Massilia sp. METH4: one gene and its partner. The protein of the gene in region 1 interacts with the protein of each later gene in a pairwise test. Links are inferred from orthologs where the notes say so. Each region holds a gene or a part of one and is shown in the gene's direction. Other genes may lie near its edges.

What was found. Proteins that work in one complex are often made in the same cells at the same time.
Region 2: the proteins of V6Z91_RS29380 (region 1) and V6Z91_RS00415 interact in binary tests that used the Escherichia coli proteins (3 or more experiments, as listed by UniProt). The link is inferred for Massilia sp. METH4 from one-to-one orthologs.

What each region holds. Positions count from the first base shown.
Region 1 is NZ_CP146614.1:6,757,286-6,760,697, forward strand. What follows is about bases 406-3,326. They hold V6Z91_RS29380 (ATP-binding cassette domain-containing protein), read left to right. Parts: upstream 406-826; coding sequence 827-2,827; downstream 2,828-3,326. Other genes in these bases: prmB (50S ribosomal protein L3 N(5)-glutamine methyltransferase), read left to right, coding at 406-823; V6Z91_RS29385 (chemotaxis protein CheW), read right to left, coding at 2,878-3,326. In the rest of the region: more of prmB, read left to right, coding at 1-405; more of V6Z91_RS29385, read right to left, coding at 3,327-3,408. UniProt on the Escherichia coli protein: Genetic data indicate it may be involved in ribosome assembly or function.
Region 2 is NZ_CP146614.1:86,383-90,326, reverse strand. Bases 408-3,860 are described here. They hold V6Z91_RS00415 (2-oxoglutarate dehydrogenase E1 component), read left to right. Parts: upstream 408-804; coding sequence 805-3,660; downstream 3,661-3,860. Other genes in these bases: odhB (2-oxoglutarate dehydrogenase complex dihydrolipoyllysine-residue succinyltransferase), read left to right, coding at 3,737-3,860; V6Z91_RS00420 (BlaI/MecI/CopY family transcriptional regulator), read right to left, coding at 408-494. Also shown: more of V6Z91_RS00420, read right to left, coding at 111-407; more of odhB, read left to right, coding at 3,861-3,944. UniProt on the Escherichia coli protein: E1 component of the 2-oxoglutarate dehydrogenase (OGDH) complex which catalyzes the decarboxylation of 2-oxoglutarate, the first step in the conversion of 2-oxoglutarate to succinyl-CoA and CO(2).

The sequences.
Region 1 (3,412 bases):
GGAAAAACTGTTCTTCGGCCACGGCAGCGCCGAGGCCTTTGACGAGGCGGCCTACCTGATCCTGCACACGCTGAAACTGCCGCTCGACAAGCTGGACCCGTTCCTCGATGCGCGCCTGCTGCCGGAAGAAATCCAGCGCGTGCTGGACGTGATCGAGCGCCGCGCCACCGAGCGGATCCCGGCCGCCTACATCACCAACGAGGCATGGCTGGGCGATTACCGCTTCTACGTGGACGAGCGCACCATCGTGCCCCGTTCCTACATCGCCGAGCTGATTCCCGACTATTTCGCGCCGTGGGTGAACAACCCGGAAGGCATCGAGAACGTGCTGGAACTGTGCACGGGCTCCGGCTGCCTGGCGATCATGCTGGCCGACGCATTCCCCGAGGCGCGCGTCGACGCCGTCGACATCTCGCCCGACGCGCTGGCGGTGGCACGCCGCAATGTCGAGACCTACAAGCTGGAAGACCGCGTGACCCTGATCCAGTCGGACCTGTACCAGAACGTGCCGGCGAAAAAATACGACCTGATCATCACCAATCCACCGTACGTGAACTCCGGTTCGATGACGCGCCTGCCGCAGGAATACCGCCACGAGCCGCAGATCGCCCTCGATGGCGGCGTGGACGGCATGGACCTGGTGCGCCGCATCGTGGCGGGCGCCGCCGAGCGCCTGACCGACGACGGCCTGCTGATCGTCGAGATCGGCAACGAGAAGGCGTTCGCCGAAGCGGCCTTCGGCGACATGGGCCTGACGTGGCTGACCACGAGCCAAGGTGATGACATGGTATTCCTGCTGACCGCAGACCAACTGAAACTGTAAAGAATGATCCGACTCGAACAAGTCAGCCTGATGCGCGGCGTGAAGCCGCTGCTGGAAAATGCCGACCTGACGCTGAATCCCGGCGACAAGATCGGCCTGATCGGCGCGAACGGCGCCGGCAAGTCCAGTCTCTTCGCGATGCTGCGCAACGAGCTGCACCCGGACCAGGGCAATATCGATTTCCCCGCCAAGTGGCGCATGGCCTACGTGGCGCAGGAAACCCCGCCGCTGCAGCGCAACGCCCTCGATTACGCGATCGACGGCGATGTGAACCTGCGCAAGCTGCAGGCGGAACTCGAACGGCTGGAAGCGTTACCCGATTCGGCCGACCATGGCATCGCCCTCGGCGAGGTGCACAGCGCGCTGGCCGACGCGGATGCGTACACGGTGCAGTCGCGCGGTGAGCAGCTGCTGCTGGGCCTCGGCTTCACGCTGGACCAGATGCAGCAACCCGTGGCGAGCTTTTCGGGCGGCTGGCGCATGCGCCTGAACCTGGCGCAGGCGCTGATGTGTCCTTCCGACCTGCTGCTGCTGGACGAACCGACCAATCACCTGGACCTGGACGCGATCATCTGGCTGGAAGACTGGCTGAAGCGGTACACGGGCACGCTGATCATCATCTCGCACGACCGCGATTTCCTCGACGAGATCGTGAACGTGATCGTGCACATCGACGACCGCAAGCTCAAGCGCTACACCGGCAATTACTCGAGCTTCGAGCGCCAGCGCGCCGCCCAGATGGTACTGATGGCCGGTGCCGCGGAAAAGCAGGCGCGCAAGAAGGCGCACCTGGAATCGTTCATCGAGCGTTTCAAGGCCAAGGCGTCGAAGGCCAGGCAGGCGCAGAGCCGCATGAAGGCGCTGGCCAAGATGGAAGAGCTGGCGCCGCTGCGCGCCGCCGCCGAATTCTCGTTCGAGTTCCGCGAGCCGCTGTCGGCGCCCAATCCCCTGCTGGTGATGGAAGACGTGGATGCCGGCTACCGCAGCGAGGACCCGAAGACCTACGAGGTGACCGAGAAGACGATCGTCCACGGCATCAACTTCAGCCTGCAGACCGGCCAGCGTATCGGTTTGCTCGGCGTGAACGGCGCGGGCAAGTCCACGCTGATCAAGACCGTGGCGGGGGAGCTGGCGCCGCTGGCCGGCACCGCGACGACGGGCAAGGGCCTGATCATCGGCTACTTCGCCCAGCACCAGGTGGAAATGCTGCGGCACGACGAATCGCCACTGTGGCACCTGCAAAAGATCGCCCCCACCGTGCGCGAACAGGAACTGCGCAACTTCCTGGGTGGCTTCAATTTCCCGGGCACGATGGTGACGAGTCCGATCGCCCCGTTCTCGGGTGGCGAGAAGGCGCGCCTGGCGCTGGCGCTGATCGTGTGGCAGCGGCCGAATCTGCTGCTGCTGGACGAGCCGACGAACCACCTGGACCTGGAAACGCGCGAGGCGCTGACCGAGGCCCTGGCCCAGTTCGAAGGCACGCTGGTGGTGGTGTCGCACGACCGGCACCTGCTGCGGGCAACGACCGACCAGTTCATCATCGTGGCCGACGGCAGGCTGCAGCCGTTCGACGGCGACCTGGACGACTACAAGGACTGGCTGTTCAAGACCAAGCTGGGGAAAGGCACCGATGTGCTGCCGGCCGCCGGCAAGGAGCACAAGACAGCGTATCCATCCACCTCGCCCGTGGCGCCGCCGCCGGCCGCCCCTGGCATCGACAAGCGCGAACAGAAGCGGCTGGAGGCGGAGCAGCGCCAGAAGCTGTCGGCGCAGCGCAAGCCGATCGAGAACAAGATCAAGCGGCTGGAAGAACAGATCGCCAAGCGCAATGCGCAAAAGGCCGAAGTCGATGCGCAGCTGCTCGACCCGGCGATCTACGAAGCGGCCAACAAGCCCAAGCTCAAGACGCTGCTGGCGGACCAGGCGTTCTACACGAAGGACCTGGAACAGCTGGAAGAGGAATGGCTGGCCTTGCAGGAACAGCTCGAGGCGCTGGCCGCCTGAGTCGGACGCCGCGACCGTCAACACGCCGCCCACGGGCGGCGTTGTTGTTTTCACGCGGCGTGCAGCTTGTCCTCGCTGACGCGGCGGATGGCCATCAGCTTGTCGATGTCCACCACGATCAGGCGCCGGGTGCCCTGTTCGGCGAGCCCGAGCAGATAGTCGATGTCCTGCGCGTCGTTCCGGGCGGCGTCCGTTCCCAGGCTGGGAATCTGCTTGATGTCGCTGCCGGCGAGCGTGACGAGGTCCGTCACGCCATCGGTGACCATGCCCATTACGCAGGTGGAGAGCTTCAGGATGATCACGTCCGTGCGCGGGTCGTGCTGCGGCGGGCGCGGGCCGAAGGCGATGCGCATGTCGACGATCGGCATGATGACGCCGCGCGAGACGGCAACGCCGCTGATGATTTCACCGTCGGTCGCGAAGCGTTCGAGCGCCTGCAACGGCCGCAGCTCCTGCACATTGCGGTAGTCCAGCGCGTATTCGAGTCCGCCGAGGCGGAAGGTCAGGTATTGCCGAAGCTCGTCGTCGCGCTGCGGGCCGACGCATGGCGATGGTCTATGGAGCGTGTGTTGGGATTGCATGGTG
Region 2 (3,944 bases), 6.7 Mb from region 1 along the record:
GGGGCCGGCAGCCAGGCTTGCTGAAACATTCAAACGTGAAGCACGGGAAAAGTGTGGACGAAAACTCAAAAGAGTGACGCGCGGTTGCAAAATATGGCTGAGCACCGGTTTCAATCGGGAAGCCGGTCTTCTCCCAGGAGGGCGGAGATTTCGGCGCGCTCGCGCGCCGTCACGTGGCCGCCGCGCAGGGCCGCCAGCACGAGCGCCTTGCCGGAGCCGGCGAAGGCCTTCTGGATCAAGTCCTTTAACAGACTGGTCTGGATCGAAGCCTGTTCCTGGGCGGGCGCGTAGACGTGGGCGCGGGCACTTTCGTCGCGCGTCACGATTCCCTTGCCATGCATGACCTGCAACTGGCGCAGCACGTTTGCATAGGTCAGTTCGGGCCGGGCGGCGAGGGCGGCCGCATGGACCTGCTTCGCGGTAGCCGGGCCCAGTTCGTACAGCAGCCGCAGCATCTCGAGTTCGGCGGGAGTCGGTTTCGGTGGGGAGTTCATGGCGCTCTTCCTGGTGGGCACGGAAGTAGAATAAATGATCTAGAACATGCTGTCTATCTTGCGCCGGCGCGCCGCCCATGCCGGACGGAAGAAACGTTCGATTAACTCGTTGGTGGTTGTTCCATCTCAACGCAGCGTGCTATGCTAGGTGGCTATTTATGGAAGCTCGTAGGTCGATTGTCTTTCGGGCAACCAAAGAGGTCCTTCCCCCCACAACTTGATGTGCGATCCGCTAACCGGTCAGGCCGTGTCGCGGAAGGTTTGTATAACCCGCCCCAACCTCGCGAAGCGCGAAGAAAGGTGAGCAAGAATGATGCAGCAACTGACGTCCAACTCCTACCTGTTTGGTGGGAATGCGCCGTACGTAGAAGAACTCTACGAAGCGTACCTGGAAAACCCCGGCTCGGTGCCGGATAACTGGCGCGCTTATTTCGACGCCATGCAGCACGTGCCTGCCGTCGACGGTTCCAACAAGCCCGACGTCAACCACTCCTCCGTGATCGCCTCGTTTGCCGAGCGCGCGAAAGCCGGCCCGATCCGGACCGTGACCGCGACCGCCGATGTCGAAATGGGCCGCAAGCGCGTGGCCGCCACCCAGCTGATCGCAGCCTACCGCTACCTGGGCTCTCGCTGGGCCAACCTCGACCCGCTGCAGCGCCAGGAACGCCCGGCCATCCCGGAACTGGACCCTGCCTCCTACGGCTTCACCGACGCCGACCTGGACACCGTATTTAACATCAGCAACACGTACTTCGGCCCGGAAACCGCGTCGCTGCGCGACCTGCTGAACTACCTGCGCGAAACGTACACCCGCTCCATCGGCGCGGAATTCATGTACATCTCCGATCCGGCCGAGAAGCGCTGGCTGCAGGAACGCCTGGAATCGATCCGCTCCACGCCGAACTTCTCGCCGGAAAAGAAAAAGCACATCCTGGAACGCCTGACCGCGGCCGAAGGCCTCGAGCGCTACCTGCACACCAAGTACGTGGGCCAGAAACGCTTCTCGCTGGAAGGCGGCGAAACGTTCATCGCCTCGATGGATGAGATCATCCAGCGCGCCGGCGAAAAGGGCGTGCAGGAAATCGTGATCGGCATGGCCCACCGTGGCCGCCTGAACGTGCTGGTCAACACCCTGGGCAAGGCACCGAAGGACCTGTTCGAGGAATTCGAAGGCAAGCACGGCGACGACCTGCCGGCCGGCGACGTGAAATACCACCAGGGCTTCTCGTCCGACATCTCCACCGCCGGTGGCCCCGTCCACCTGTCGCTGGCGTTCAACCCGTCGCACCTGGAAATCGTCAATCCGGTGGTCGAAGGTTCCGTCAAGGCGCGCATGGACCGCCGCGGCGACACCCAGGGCGCGCAGGTGCTGCCGATCCTGGTGCACGGCGACGCGGCATTCGCCGGCCAGGGCGTGGTGATGGAAACGCTGAACCTGGCGCAGACCCGCGGCTATGGCACGGGCGGCACGGTGCACGTCGTGATCAACAACCAGATCGGCTTCACCACGTCCGACCCGCGCGACGCGCGTTCGACGATCTATGCCACCGACGTCGTCAAGATGATCGAGGCGCCGGTGCTGCACGTGAACGCCGACGATCCGGAAGCGGTCGTGCTGGCTTCGCAGATCGCCCTGGACTACCGCGCGCAGTTCCAGAAGGACATCGTGGTCGACATCATCTGCTACCGCAAGCTGGGCCACAACGAGCAGGACACGCCGGCGCTGACGCAGCCGCTGATGTACAAGAAGATCGCGCAACACCCGGGCACCCGCCGCCTGTACGCCGACAAGCTGGCGGCCCAGGGCGTGATCCCGGCCGACGGCGGCGACCAGATGGTGGCCGCGTACCGCGCCGCCATGGACGCCGGCAAGCACACCGTCGACCCGGTCATCTCGAACTTCAAGAACAAGTTCGCCGTCGACTGGCTGCCGTTCCTGAACCGCAAGTGGACCGACGCGGCCGATACCGCCGTGCCGCTCACGGAACTGAAGCGCCTGGCTACCCGCATCACCACCGTGCCGGAAGGCTTCAAGGTGCACTCGCTGGTGGAAAAAGTACTGGCCGACCGCGCCAACATGGGCAAAGGTGAACTGAACCTGGACTGGGGCATGGGCGAACACCTGGCCTACGCGTCGCTGGTCTCGTCCGGCTACGCCGTGCGCCTGACCGGCCAGGACGCCGGCCGCGGCACGTTCACGCACCGCCACGCGGTGCTGCACGACCAGAACCGCGAACGCTGGGATGCCGGCACCTACGTGCCGCTGCAGAACGTGTCCGACAACCAGGCACCGTTCACCGTCATCGACTCCGTGCTGTCGGAAGAAGCGGTGCTGGGCTTCGAATACGGTTACTCGACCGCCGAGCCGAACACGCTGACGATCTGGGAAGCCCAGTTCGGCGACTTCGTGAACGGCGCCCAGGTGGTGATCGACCAGTTCATCTCGTCCGGCGAAGTGAAGTGGGGCCGCGCTTCGGGCCTCGTGATGCTGCTGCCGCACGGCTATGAAGGCCAGGGTCCGGAGCACTCCTCCGCCCGCCCGGAACGCTTCCTGCAGCTGTGCGCCGAGAACAATATGCAGGTGGTGCAGCCGACGACGGCCGCGCAGATCTTCCACCTGCTGCGCCGCCAGATGGTGCGCCAGTTCCGCAAGCCGCTCGTCGTGCTCACGCCGAAGTCGCTGCTGCGCAACAAGGATGCCGGCTCGCCGCTGAACGACCTGGCCAAGGGTGCGTTCCAGACCGTGATCGGCGAAGTGGACGACAAGATCGATGCGAAGAAGGTCAAGCGCGTGATCGCCTGCTCCGGCAAGGTGTATTACGACCTGGCCAATGCCCGCAAGACCCGCGGCCAGACCGATACGGCCATCATCCGTGTCGAACAGCTGTACCCGTTCCCGCACAAGGCATTCGCCGCCGAACTGAAGAAGTTCCCGGCCGCCACCGAAGTGGTGTGGGCGCAGGACGAGCCGCAGAACCAGGGTCCATGGTTCCAGATCCAGCACAACATCTTCGAGTCGATGGAAGCGGGCCAGCGCCTGGCGTATGCCGGCCGTCCGGCTTCCGCCTCGCCGGCTGTCGGCTACTACGACAAGCACTACGCCCAGCAGAAAGAGCTGCTGGAAACGGCGTTCTCGAAGCTGAAGGGCTTCATCCTGACCAAGTAAAAGCAAGGCAAGCCGCGCGGACTCCGAGGAGGTCTGCGCGGCCTCTACGCATCTATCGAATACGGAGTAACAACAAATGGCACAAATCGAAGTCAAAGTTCCACAACTGTCGGAATCCGTCGCTGAAGCGACCCTGCTGGCCTGGCACAAGAAGGTCGGCGACACCGTGGCGCGCGACGAGAACCTGATCGACATCGAAACCGACAAAGTGGTCCTGGAACTTCCCGCACCGGCCGCCGGCGTGATCGTGCAGATCATCAAGAACGATGGCGCGACCGTCGTTG